Linked DNA regions of Saccharobesus litoralis. Each later gene encodes a partner of the first gene's protein in a complex. Links are inferred from orthologs where the notes say so. Each region holds a gene or a part of one and is shown in the gene's direction. Other genes may lie near its edges.

The links.
Region 2: the proteins of nlpI (region 1) and prc are in contact, whole or in part, in a solved structure (PDB 5WQL), measured with the Escherichia coli proteins. The link is inferred for Saccharobesus litoralis from one-to-one orthologs.

What each region holds. Positions count from the first base shown.
Region 1 is NZ_CP026604.1:3,314,060-3,320,993, forward strand. Bases 1-2,788 are described here. They hold nlpI (lipoprotein NlpI), read left to right. Parts: upstream 1-856; coding sequence 857-1,720; downstream 1,721-2,788. Other genes in these bases: pnp (polyribonucleotide nucleotidyltransferase), read left to right, coding at 1-726; C2869_RS11890 (hypothetical protein), read left to right, coding at 1,656-2,788. Outside these bases: more of C2869_RS11890, read left to right, coding at 2,789-3,398; C2869_RS11895 (ComEA family DNA-binding protein), read left to right, coding at 3,531-3,851; C2869_RS11900 (hypothetical protein), read left to right, coding at 3,998-5,092; C2869_RS11905 (YjbH domain-containing protein), read left to right, coding at 5,419-6,934. UniProt on the Escherichia coli protein: May be involved in cell division. May play a role in bacterial septation or regulation of cell wall degradation during cell division. Negatively controls the production of extracellular DNA (eDNA).
Region 2 is NZ_CP026604.1:4,194,003-4,201,075, reverse strand. What follows is about bases 1,547-4,473. They hold prc (carboxy terminal-processing peptidase), read left to right. Parts: upstream 1,547-1,952; coding sequence 1,953-3,995; downstream 3,996-4,473. Other genes in these bases: C2869_RS15370 (sodium-dependent transporter), read left to right, coding at 4,065-4,473; proQ (RNA chaperone ProQ), read left to right, coding at 1,547-1,926. Also shown: DnaA regulatory inactivator Hda, read left to right, coding at 1-667; C2869_RS15385 (hypothetical protein), read left to right, coding at 926-1,195; more of proQ, read left to right, coding at 1,219-1,546; more of C2869_RS15370, read left to right, coding at 4,474-5,435; C2869_RS15365 (hypothetical protein), read left to right, coding at 5,457-5,894; pepN (aminopeptidase N), read left to right, coding at 5,963-7,073. UniProt on the Escherichia coli protein: Involved in the cleavage of a C-terminal peptide of 11 residues from the precursor form of penicillin-binding protein 3 (PBP3). May be involved in protection of the bacterium from thermal and osmotic stresses.

The sequences.
Region 1 (6,934 bases):
TCTGTAGCGGGTATTGCTATGGGTCTAGTTAAAGAAGATGACAAGTTTGTCGTGTTATCAGACATATTAGGTGACGAAGACCACTTAGGTGACATGGACTTTAAAGTAGCGGGTACCCAAGAAGGGGTTACAGCGTTACAAATGGATATCAAAATTGAAGGTATCACTAAAGAGATCATGCAGATTGCTTTGAACCAAGCAAAAGCGGCTCGTTTACATATTTTGAATGTTATGGATGAAGCGATTTCTGGTCACCGTGAAGAAGTTTCTGAGTTTGCGCCTCGCATATACGAGATGAAGATTGACGCTGATAAGATCCGTGATGTTATCGGTAAAGGTGGCGCAACAATTCGCCAGCTTACTGAAGAGACAGAAACCACAATCGAAATCGAAGACGATGGTAAAGTTAAGATCGCAGCAACTGATAAATCTAAAGCAGAAGCAGCAATGGAGCGCATTAAGCAAATTACTGCTGAAGTTGAAGTGAACCAAGTTTATCAAGGTAAAGTTGTACGTATCGTTGACTTTGGTGCCTTTGTTGAAGTGTTACCGGGTAAACAAGGTCTTGTTCATATTTCACAAATCTCTGAAGAGCGTGTTGAAAAAGTTCAAGATTACATTCAAGAGGGTCAAGAAGTCACTGTTAAGGTACTTGAGATTGACCGTCAAGGCCGCGTACGCTTAAGCATGAAAGCGGCAGTTGAAAAGCCTGAAGTAGCTGAATAATCGATTAATTTTAATACTCGATTGTAAAAGGGAGCGTTTTAGCTCCCTTTTTTGTTTTTGTAGCACTGACAATCTTGTCTTCTGCTTGTATAGTGACGTTATAGAGGTCATTACTAACAAGAAACACTATATGTATTTTAAGTTGGGCGCCATGCTAATGCTTATTATCAGTTTAGCGGCCTGTAACAGTACACCTAAAAATAATGAGCAGCAGATGCTCTTTGTTAAACCGCTGCAAGTTTCTACCCAGCAGCAACTAGCCATTAAACGTTTGTCTGATATTTTAGGTCATGTCAATTTGACTGAAGAGCAGCAAGCTGAAGTGTATTTTCAACGTGGGCGGCGCTATGACGAAATAGGCCTTAACCAGTTAGCTCATTTCGATTTTAACCAAGCATTAAGGCTTAAACAGAATTTAGCTGAAGCCTATAATTATATTGGTATTTACTACACGCTAGAACAAGACTTTGCCAACGCCTACGATGCCTTTGATTCGGTGCAAGAACTCAAGCCTGGGCATAGTTTTGCGTATCTTAATCGTGGCATTGCGCTGTATTACGGTAAGCGTTATGAGTTGGCGGTTGATGATTTACAAGCCTTTATTAAAGAAAAACCACAAGACCCGTACCCCGTAATCTGGCTTTATTTGGCCCAAAGGGAAGTCAATGCCGAGCAAGCATATCAGGGACTGCAACAAGCTAAAGCCCAGCTTGATCCCAATAATTGGGCAATAAGTGTAATCGATTTGTACTTAGGTAAGTCGTCACCAGACGATTTTATTACAGGGTTACGTCACCTCAATTCAGCAGAGGTTGACTTAACGAAACAGGCTTGTGAAGCTTATTTTTACCTTGCCAAATATTATCAGCAAACTAATGAGCCATTAATGGCAGAAACTTACTTTAAGCTCGCTTTAGCCACCAATGTTTATGAATATGTTGAACATAGATACGCTAACTTGGAACTTACCCGTATTAATAGTTCAAAAAACTGATAAGCTGAGGCGCTACAGCCTTTGTGTATTGTGTTGCTTTATTTTTATTGGCTGTAAAGACCTTGGCTTGGCTAGTCAACAAGCAGAATATAAAATAGCACAGTATATTAAGCGTGCGTTGATTTTTGATTCAGACAACACATTTAATATACAAGTCGATAAACTACCTAGGTTACCACATTTCAGCTCCGCGGCTAACATTCGTCAAGAGCTTAAACGCCTAACATTGGATAATCCAGCCAACAAGGCGCAACTACAATTTAAGCAAAGTCAAGTTACCAAACACGTTGCAACTTGGCTGGAGCTATTTGCTCGCTTAGGAAACCCTGATGCCCAGTTTAAGTTAGCAAAGTACCTAAAATCTGGTTATCAGGCTTCTTATTTTCAATTATCAAGCAATCAATCATCAAGCAATCAATCATCAAGCAATCAAGCATCAAGCTATCAAACATCTAGTAATCAGTTATCTGCTAATCAAGCCAATCAATTATTAGTAGATGAACCGCTTACGGAAAAAGCCAATAAGTCTACAACCGCAAGTCACTATTGGCTAACAAAGGCAATTGAGCAAAATTATTTACCGGCCCTGCGTTTTCGCGTTTCGCAACTAATTGATTCTCAAGCTTTTAGTGAGTTAGATAACTTTGTTAAAGCAAATACATTTTCTGAACAGGAAAGACAAATTTATCAGCTTTATGTGGCTGTTGGGCTAGCAGAGCCGTACTGGCAAGCCATGCTGCAACGCGTATTGGCTCGTACAGACATTCGCGATGAATTTTTATTAAGCCTTAAACAGCGAATATCACTGCTAGTTGATGAATATTCTAATCCTGTATCTAGTGCGCATTTTCAGAATGGATCTGCTTGTCAATTAATGTTGCATGTTTATGCGAAAAACCCATGGCAGTTAAAAGCGCTAGACTCACTGTTAAATGAAACGATCAATCAGACCAAGCTTAAATTATTTAATATTTGTATTGCCAGTTATCGTTGGGGGTTGGGAGCCACTGTGCAGGGAAAAGAAATGCAGGAAAAAGATAGGCAGGGAAAAGAGATACAAAGAAAGAACAAGCGTAGCAAGAACACGCAACACGTGGCAGAACAAGCTGAGAGCTCTGTAACGGCTATCACCCCTCCTTACACGTTAACTTGGCAAGCAATGCCACAGAAGAAAAAATCTTATGTACAAGGGCGAGGGATATATTTAAATCAGCAGGCTGATCGACATGTACTTAAACATGAAATAGGTCATTTGCTCGGTTTTGAAGATGAGTATGAATTGGCTAGCCAGATAAAAGCTAGGGTTTGTCAGTTACCAAAAGATCAACAAGTTAAACGCTTAGGCGCCAATGTGGTGATAATCGATAAGGCCTTGTCGTTTGCTAATCAGCAACAAGCGCTAGATTTTATTCAACATTCGATACCATGGGCCGGTATGTTGCGTGAGCATTTGGATTGGAATAATTGGCTGGTTAAGCAAGGCGAGCGATTTGTGTTGCAGATCCAAAGCGGATCCTTGGAATTAGAACAATCTATTAATCAGAGTGTCGGCTTATTTGCCAGTCAAACCTGTCATGGCTCATCAGTTCAGGCGATTAAGCCGTGGGCTAATGTGAGTTTTATGGAATTACATACCCAACCTATTACAAGAAATTATCGCTCACTTTTAGCAAATTAAAACTGGCAGAAAAGTAATTTATATATTTTAATTGAGGGGTAAATTGTGTTTGTGGCGTTAATCACTAAACACCTTACATTAAAACGTTATATATTGATAACTTTTTGGATTTAAAAATTTAAGGATAAACCTATGCTAGTTAAAACTCTCACGTCTTGTATTTTCAGTCTGACATTTGTTCTACTTTCTCAAAGTGCAATTGCGCAAAATAGCGATATACAAAAAGCGCAAAATATTGTGAAGCAAGTGCAACAAAAGCTTGATATTAACCAAGTTACGGCTGAGCAATTAAGAATACCTAAGCTTATTGGTAAAAAGCGCGCGGCAGCGATTATTGCTTGGCGGGATAAAAATGGGGGAATCAAGTCGTTTGATGACCTGTTAAAAGCAAAAGATCTAAACTTAGGAGTAAAAATAATAACGGAATTGCAGAAAAAATTTGTTATTAATTAGTTATTTAGTCTAATTTTGCGTATTAATTACAATGTTTAACATACTTGCCATCAAATAGGCTTGCATATTTGTTGGAAGTGTTTTTTAATTGAGTAGACAAAAACCTAATTCCTAATCAAAAAATTTTTTACAAGGAAGCTCATAAAATGAAATCCCTATTCAAAAAAACAACTGCTGCTGCAGCTATCGCTGCTTCACTTGCATTAACTGCATGTGTTGATTCAACTGATTTTGGTAATACCGATACTACACCTACAGCAGTAGTTACATTAAGTGGTACTGCGACTAAAGGTGTTTTAAAGCAGGCAACGGTTGTAATCTGTGCTGTTAACCCAAAAGAATGTGCGAACACCGTTAGTACTAACAATGGTGCTGATCTAAGTGGTACTCAAGGTTATATCGGTACTGCGCAAACTAATGATGATGGCGATTATTCTTTTACTGTCCCAGAAAAAGATCAAGGTACAGCTGTCATGGTGCGTATGTTTGCTGTGCCAGGCGTAACAAAGATGGATTGTGACTTTGACGGTTGTACTGACACTCAAGACTTATCTGGCTTGGAATTAAAAACAGTGGCTTTTGTTGAAACTCCTCTACCGGGTGTTGATGCGACAGTTACGGCTAGTGCTTCTGCATTATCGACTGCTGCAACAGATACCTTGATTGAACTTGGTGGTGGTATTGATGGCCTAAAAGATGTTACTACAAAAGAAGTTTTCAAAACAGTGACAGATACTGCATCTAAGTCAGTTGCAACTGTACTGGGTATTGATACTACTACAGCAAGTTCTGTTAACTTGTTTGAAGTTAAAATTCCTAACGCAACAGCTGGTGATAGTAAATTTGATGAAGCTGATGATACAGTTAAAGCATTATCAATTGTAAACGCTTCATTAGCTAGTGTAATTGGTGTTAAGGTAGATGCAGATGAAGACGCGCCAGCTACGTTAGCGGCGGCTATCAAGAAAGTGACTTCTACTGTTTCTCAAGCGGTCACTAAAGGTAGTTCAGATAAATCATCTACGACTTTAGGTCAAATTACTCAGACAGCTAAAACCCAAGCTGACGCTAAAGTAAATGCGATAGTGGCAAGTAACCCTAACTCTACTTTAGATACAAAAGTTAAAGTGCCTACTGCAGATGAAGTTAAATCGAAAGTTGATGAGTCTAAAGCCGAAGTAGACAAAGTTAAAGATACTGTTACTGGTGGTACAGGTACTGGTGCTACTGGTGCACAATAATCACTTTTACTGATTGAATAAAAACCCGCTATGGCGGGTTTTTTTATGCCTTATAGCATAACGATTGGCTAGTTTTATTAACTTGCTGAGCGAATTAGCCGATAATAGTCAAAGGTAAGGTGTGTTTAGGACTTTGCGCTTGAGTCAATGTGCTACATACACGACAAACAGAAATTTGTCAGTTTGCTTGCTTTAACATATTGCCTTCCAGTGATTTTTATAGAGATCTGGCACATGGTTTATTAGTGAAACAATAAACGAAACTAAGCCTCTGTGTTGTATACCAATTCACAACGACTCACATTTTGTAAAATAGAATAACGATAATGAAAAAACTCGCTTTAACTTTGGGGATCACCAGCATCCTGTTGACTAATACTTGTTTAGCTGTTGATGAAAAAATAAATTTTCAAGGGATCACTGGGGCTGTCAATACGCCGTCTGCCAACACATTACAGCCTGGCAGTTTTAACTTTTTTTATTCGAAGCCGGTTGAGCGTGGTAATCGTTATTTGGATAACCATAGCTTTGTGTATAGCTTTGGTTTATATGACTTTTTAGAAGTGAGCGGGCGCAATGCCAGTTATTCAAGTGATTTGGGTAAAGGGTCTGATTTATCAGCCAATATCAAGTTAAAAGCCAGCTTTATTCCCAAGGATTGGTTTAGTTTAGCGATTGGCTCACAGGATTTAGGCGGTGCCGCCAATAATTATGGTGCTGATTATGTTGTGCTGTCTAAGTCCTTGTTTGATGACAGTCTGTCTATTTCTGCTGGCGTAGCAAAAAGTGATTCACTGTTAGGCAGAATGAACGGTGAGTTTGGCTCTATACGTTATCAACCCTTTGAATGGTTACAACTGCAAGCCGATTATGATGCGGCTGATACACATACTGGTTTGGTTTTTTCTACACCTTTGGCATGGTTAAATAATCAAGCACAGTTTAATGCGTCTATTATTACTTCATCCAGTAATGAAGATTTAACGGATAATGTTTCATACGGTATTGGCTTTACCTTGCCTATGGGCTCATCAATACCCACATCTTTAGCGCATAGCAGTGAATATGAAATTCAACAAAGCAATGCAGCTCGTACTCAAGTTCAAGTATTGTCAGGTCAACAAGAAAACCGTTTATTTGAGCAATTAAAAAGTTTTAAACAAGGCTTAATTGACTTTGGTCTGGAAGATATCTCCGTAGGATATGATGTTAACAATAAGGTATTTGTTCGGGCGACGACCTTATCAACATTTGGTCGTAACCGTTTAGATGCAGTTGGTTACATTTTAGGCACCTTGGTTAATGAAGTGACAGCCAGCAAAGAAAGCCAGTTTGTATTAGAGATCACTGAAAATGGCTTAGTTGCAGAAAGTTACAGTGGTCAGTTTGCCCAATATCATGCTTTTCTACAGCAAACCTCGACATCAACTGGCTTACGCGTGATCAAAGGGGGACAAAGTCAAACTGCCAATGTCAATTGGATCGGTGAGCAAAAACAAAATTCATCGTGGTTTAAGCCTAGGATCACCTTATCGCCAGACGTCAACTCCACCGTAGGTACCGAAGTCGGGGTTTTGGACTTTTCCGTGGCGTTGGCTGCGCGCTTGGAATTAGACTTGTGGTCAGGCGCGACATTCTCTTCAAAATATTTAAAGCAATTTTACGAAACCAAAGATTTTAAAGATGGTTATATACTAGCTAATTCGCGGCAAAACTCCGGCTTGTATGAACTGGGTTTACATCAAAGTTGGACTTTACCGTTTAATATTTTCAACATGACTAGTGTCGGACGCTACCGAGAAAATTGGAATTATATTAGCCATGAAGCCTATTGGGCGTCAC
Region 2 (7,073 bases), 880 kb from region 1 along the record:
ACTTCGCTCGTTTGATAACTTTTTTGTAGAAGAGAACGAGGCGTTAGTTGATGCTTTAAAGCGGTTCGTCGCTAAAGAATTATGCGCCCCCTCTGACAGCTTGTTTTATCTACATGGCTCCGCAGGATTAGGTAAAAGCCACCTTTTGGAAGCCGTGTGCCAAATGGGCACCGAACTGGGTTTACGTTGTCAATATGTACCTGTTGCTTCATTTATTAATATGCAACCTGAAATTACGTTTGGTATGGAAGCGGCAGATATACTGTGTATTGATGACATCGGGTTAGTTGAAAAAAGTCAGGTATGGCAAGAAGCATTGTTTGATTTGGTAAACCGCGTAATTGAGCAAGGGCATAAAATAATTTTTAGTAGTCAATTTTCAGCCAGAGAAAGCCAGCTTAGTTTGGCCGATTTGGAGTCACGTTTGGAATGGGGCGAAACATGGAAGATAAAAGAGCTCGACGATGAACAGCAAATTCGATTACTACAGTTTCGGGCAAACTGTAAAGGGATGAGTATTTCTAACGATGTAGCGCAATATATCCATCATAGATTAAGTCGAGATATTGCGAGTATTATCGAATGCTTAGATAGTTTAGATGCGCAGTCGTTGGCAGAGCAGAGAAAGTTGACTATCCCATTTATTAAAACTGTGATGGATTGGTAAAATTCCACAGGAAAATCGCTGTAGGTACGGCAGATATGTCGTTAAACTATATCGAAGATTAAAATTAGTTAAAAAAACGTAAAAAACGGTTTTATTTTCCGGGCGTTCCGGTTAATTTAGGCGCTTAATTGGAATCTACTTGATATTGAAAGCAAAAATAAACATTTTTGCTGAATAATTAAGTGTTTCTATGCAATTGATGAACGGGATTTCCCGAGTCGTTAACTGCCTAAATAATGACATTCTAGGTTATCGACGTTGAAAGAATTTGTAATCATTCAAGATTATTTAATCGAACCACAAGAGCTAGCAAATTGGCACGATAATGCCGAGCTAGCCTCAGACAATCTAAATCTGGTTTTGCATATGATCTTTGATCAAGCTGACCAAGATATTAGTCCTGACAAACTCGCTGAGCTGTTGGTTAACGCTAGTCAACTTTTAGCACAGAATGAGTATCTCACAGAATTCGAAAACGAAGACGAAATTTCAGATTGGGTGGCGCAGTTTTTAGCTGACCGCCTTTAGTCACGCTATTGGTGAAAAAATATATGCAACAAAACGAAAACGTTACAGAACAACAAACTGTAGAAGAGCAAACTACAACTCAAGTTGAAACAACTGAGGACAATGTTGAAGTAACTAACAAAATAAAAGATGTTAATGAAGTTATTGCTTATTTAGCTGAGCAATTTCCTAAATGTTTCTCTATTAAAGGAGAGGCGAAGCCAATCAAAATTGGTATTTTTAAAGATTTAGCTGAAAGAGTTGATCAAGAAGGCCGCGTATCGCGTACTGTTTTACGTACAGCTTTACGTAAATATACTTCGAGCTGGCGTTATTTGGAGTCTATTCAACCAGGAGCAAAACGTGTTGATATTGACGGTAACGAAGTTGAAGATATTGAGCAAGAGCATGTTGAGCATGCTAAGGCTACATTAGCTGAAAGCAAACAAAAAGCCGCTGAAAAACGCAAGCAGCGTGCGCCTCGTCGTGATAAACGTCCAAATGATGGCGCAAATAAGCCTAAAGGGGCTAAACTGAATATTAAACGCTCACCAAAAGGTAAAGCGGTAGACGTAAAAGTGAAAAAACGTCGTACTATCGATACCGGTATCTTTGAAGGTAAGCAAGTGTTAGTTTCGATGGGGCGTGCCCCAATTGAAGGCACTATTAAAGAAATTAATGGCGATGATGTGGTTGTTGTGACCAATACAGGCTTTACGGTTAAAACCGAAAAAAGCAAAATCGTTAAGTAAAAAGGCAATTAGGAGTAGCGAGCTGAATGATTAGAGTTAAACGCATACTGATAGGATTATTTGCGAGTTGTTTAACATACCAAGTTGCGGCACTCGATGCCAAGTTGAGCATTGAAGACCTGCCTGCTCTTGAACAAGAAAGTCAACATGCACTAGCCAGTAAGCGTATATATAGCTACTTCACTCGCTCTCATTATAAACGCATCTATCCTAATGATGAGTTTTCAACTAAGGTTTTTAACCGCTATATCCGGCAGCTTGATTTTAACAAGCAATTTTTCTTAGCTAGTGACATTGATAAATTAAGAAAATACGAAAAGCAATTTGATGAAGGCCTTGAAAATGGCAATTTAAAATTTGCTTACGAAATTTTTTTACTGAATCAAACACGACGCTATGAGCGCTATGTTTATGCGTTACAGTTACTTGATCAAAAAATGGACTTTGCTAAACAAGGCGATGCCTATTATTACGATCGAGAAGATGCAACTTGGGCTCAAACTGAACAAGAGCTTAATGAGTTTTGGCGCCAACGAGTCAAGTACGACGCTCTTAACCTTAAACTAGCCGGAAAAGAATGGCAGGAAATTCAAGAATTACTGTCAAAGCGCTACAACGCAGCCATTAAACGTATTACTCAAGGGCAAAGTGAAGATACGTTTCAATTAATCATGAATGCGTTTGCCAGAAGCATTGAAGCGCACACAAGCTATTTATCGCCACGAAATGCGGATCGTTTCCAAATGGAAATGAACCTTTCATTGGAAGGTATTGGTGCTGTATTGTCTCTTGAAGATGATTTTACGACTATTCGTTCATTGGTTCCTGGTGGTCCAGCGGATCGCTCTGAAAAATTAAAACCTGAAGATAAAATTGTCGGCGTTGGTCAAAAAAATGAAGACATTGTTGATGTTATTGGCTGGCGACTAGATGATGTTGTTGAATTGATTAAAGGGCCAAAAGGTACTGAAGTTAGGTTGCAGATCCTCAAAGGAGACTCAGCTGACAATCACCCAACTGAAGTTGTATTAATTCGCGATAAGATCAAGTTAGAAGATCGCAAGGCAATTTCTAAAGTATATACACCGGAAGAGGGGCCTAACAAAGGTCGCAAGTTAGGTGTTATTGAAATTCCTAGCTTCTACAACAACTTAACGGCTGACGTACGGGTAGAGCTAGATAAGCTTAAAGAAGATAAAGTTGAAGCCGTTATTGTTGATTTACGCGGAAACGGTGGTGGCTCGTTACCTGAGTCTATTATGCTTAGCGGTTTATTTATTAAATCTGGCCCTGTTGTTCAAGTACGAGATATGGCTAATCGTATTGATGTACATAAAGACCATGACAAATCGCTGGTATATGGTGGGCCTTTAATGGTGATGATTGATCGTTATAGTGCGTCGGCTTCAGAAATTTTTGCTGCGGCTATGCAAGACTATGGCCGTGCAATTGTTATCGGTGAAAACTCATTTGGCAAGGGAACCGTTCAGCAACATAAATCACTGAATAAACGTTACGATATTTTTGCTAATAAACTTGGCTATATTCAATATACGTTTGCCAAATTTTATCGAATTAACGGTGGCTCTACTCAGCATAAAGGCGTAAAACCAGATATTGAATTTCCATCTCCTATTGATCCTGCAGAGTGGGGCGAAGCAAAAGCGGAAAACGCATTACCGTGGGATAAAATTAAACCCGCTAGTTATGAGATTCTGGGTAGTTTAAATTCGACAATAGCTAAGCTAGATGTGGCTTATAAAAATCGTATTAAAAGTAATCCTGAATTTGCGTATTTGTACGAGGATATAGAAGAGTACAATAAAACCAAAGACAGAAAGTTTGAAACTTTAGTGCATGAAGAAAAAATAAAACGTCGCAACGAAGTTGAAGCCAAGCGACTACAACGAGCAAATGAGCGGTTAGCACGGTTAGGTAAAGAACCTGTCAAAAAGTTAGAAGACTTACCTGATGATTTAAACGAGTTAGATCCTCTGCTTGATGAAGCTGCTAATATAACTTTTGATTACATTGATTTAGGTAAACCACAAAAGCTAGCTGCTAGATAAATTTTTATTAAAAACCTCCGTTCATGGAGGTTTTCTTTTCTCACCTTACTCAATAACAATTATAAAATTATGAGCAATACCAAAACTTCTATTCATGGTCAATGGTCAAGCCGTTTTACTTATATTCTCGCTGCTACAGGCGCCGCAGTTGGTTTAGGTAATATATGGAAATTCCCATACATTATGGGAGAGAACGGTGGTGGTGCATTTGTACTAGTGTACTTACTTTGTATTTTATTGATTGGTATACCCGTCATGATGGCTGAGGTATTGATTGGTAAATCAGGCCGGCAAAGCCCTGGGGCGTCGCTACAATTTTTAGTTGGAAAAGTTAAAGCGTCTCGTTTTTGGGTTATTAGTGGCTGGATAGGAGTATTGGCAGGCTTTTTAATCTTATCTTTTTATGCGGTCATCGCGGGCTGGGCATTTGCCTATATCTTTAAATCGGCCTCAGGTGAATTTATTGATAAGACACCAGAGCAAGTCGGTGAAATATTTGGTTCTTTTATCAGTAACCCCAACGAACTCATGATTTGGTCGGGGGTGATTTTGGCTTTAACGGCTTTTGTGGTTGGACGTGGTGTTGAAAAAGGCTTAGAAAAAGCGGTTAGTTACGCCATGCCAATTATGTTTGCTTTATTAATTGTTATTGCCATTTATGCGGCTAAAGTGGGGGAGTTTGCTTCAGCGTTTAGCTTTATGTTTACTCCAGATTTTTCCAAACTCACGATAGACGGTGCATTAGAAGCATTAGGGCATGCTTTTTTCTCACTCAGTTTGGCTTCTGGCATCATGATTATGTACGGTGCTTATTTACCTAAAGATGTTTCAATCATTAAAAGCTCTATTTGGATTAGCATTGCTGACACCTTAGTTGCTTTAATCGCGGGTTTAGCCATATTCCCCATTGTTTTTGCTAACAACATGGAGCCTGGTGCAGGACCTGGCCTTATTTTCCAAACATTGCCCATAGCGTTTGAACAAATGCCAATGGGAACCGCATTTGGCACTGTCTTTTTTATTATGTTGGTATTTGCTGCTTTTACATCAGCAATCGCACTCATAGAATCTTCTGTTGCTTGGTTAGTTGAACGATTCGCCATGAAACGCTGGCAAGCGGCTGTGACAGCTTCTAGCGTACTTTGGTTATTGGGTGTCGGAACTATCTATAGTTTTGTTTCAGATTCTTGGGCACATATAAATATTGCAGGTTGGCAAACCTCAATTTTTGACGCGTTAGATTATTTTACCTCCAAGCTACTATTGCCGATTGGCGGACTGTTGATTTCATTATTTGTCGCATGGGTTTTAAACAGAGAATTTTTGCAAACTGAACTAAATTTAAAAGGTAAAGCGTTTGAACTTTGGTATGCGACACTTAAATTTATTGCACCTTGCATTATTATTTTTGTGTTTTTAAACCTAGTTGGCGTGTTTTAACCTGTTTTAGGAGTATATAGCATGATCGATGGTGGAGACGACACCCAGCAATTATTAGACTCTGTAATACCCGTTGCAGAAGACTTAATTATATCTTTAGGGGAATTTTACCCTTTTGCTGGCGCGATGAAACCCGATGGGGAAATAGTCAGTATATCCGCAATTGAAAATAATGTTGTTGATGAGCAACATCCGGACAGTGACGTATTGCAGCAAAAGTTGAGTGAACAATTACGCTCGGCTGCTAATAAAAAAATGTATAAAGCTACGGCGGTTGCTGTCGATGTCGCACTGCAATTGCCGGATTCAACGTTAACTGACGCGATTGCCGTTTATCTTGATCATGAGTCGGGCTATTCCGTTGTGGTGTATATGCCCTATAAATTAGTCAATGGCAAAGTTGAGTATGGAGAAATTTCCGTGCAAGCTGGTTCTCAAGACGTTTTTTCAACTTCCTAATTTCTTATCTTGTATTTTTAGAGCCTTGAATTAAGGCTCTTTTTCAATTATGTATCGTGGAACTAATTATGAAAACTGAAAATGCCAACCCACAAGCTAAATATTTAAAAGATTACCGTTCTCCTGCGTTTTTGGTTAAATCAGTCGAATTAACGATTGAGTTAGATGATCATAAAACCAAAGTTATTTCTGTCGTTGATTATGTTAAAAATGAAGCAACGACGAGTTTAGAACCTAATGTATTAGTACTTGATGGTGAACAACAAAATCTGTTGCAAGTTTCGTTGAATGGCCAAGTGTTAACACCTGAGCAATACCAACTGTCAGACACGAACCTTTGCCTGGAACCAGGTTTAGCGTCTTTTCAGTTAATAATTGAATCTGAAATTGACCCTGCTAACAACACATCTTTAGAAGGTTTGTATAAGTCAGGCGGTGTGTTTTGTACTCAATGTGAAGCCGAAGGCTTTAGAAAAATTACCTACTATCAAGATCGGCCAGACGTTCTAGCCACCTTTACTACTCACATTATTGGTGACCCCAAACAATACCCGTTTATGTTATCAAATGGCAACAAGGTTAATGAACAAAGCTGGGATAACGAAACACTTAAAGTAACGTGGCAAGATCCTCACCCTAAACCGGCGTATTTATTTGCGCTAGTGGCGGGTGACTTAGATGTTTTACGCGATAACTATACTACTAAATCAGGAAGAGAAGTTAAGTTAGAATTATTTGTTGATAAAGGCAATTTGCACCGTGCGCCTTTTGCTATGCAGTCATTACAACGTTCCATGTTGTGGGATGAAGAGCGTTTTGGGCTGGAGTATGACTTAGATATTTATATGATAGTAGCCGTTGATTTTTTCAACATGGGGGCGATGGAAAATAAAGGCTTAAACGTATTTAACTCTAAATGTGTTTTAGCTGATCCGAATAGCGCCACCGACAACGATTACTTAATGATCGAGTCAATTGTCGGCCATGAATATTTCCATAATTGGACTGGCAACCGCGTAACATGCCGAGATTGGTTTCAGCTATCGTTAAAAGAAGGGTTAACGGTATTTCGTGATCAGGAATTTAGTATGGATTTAGGCTCTCGTGCCGTCAATCGTATTCAACAAGTTAAAGTGATGCGTAGCCATCAATTCGCTGAAGACGCCGGACCTATGTCGC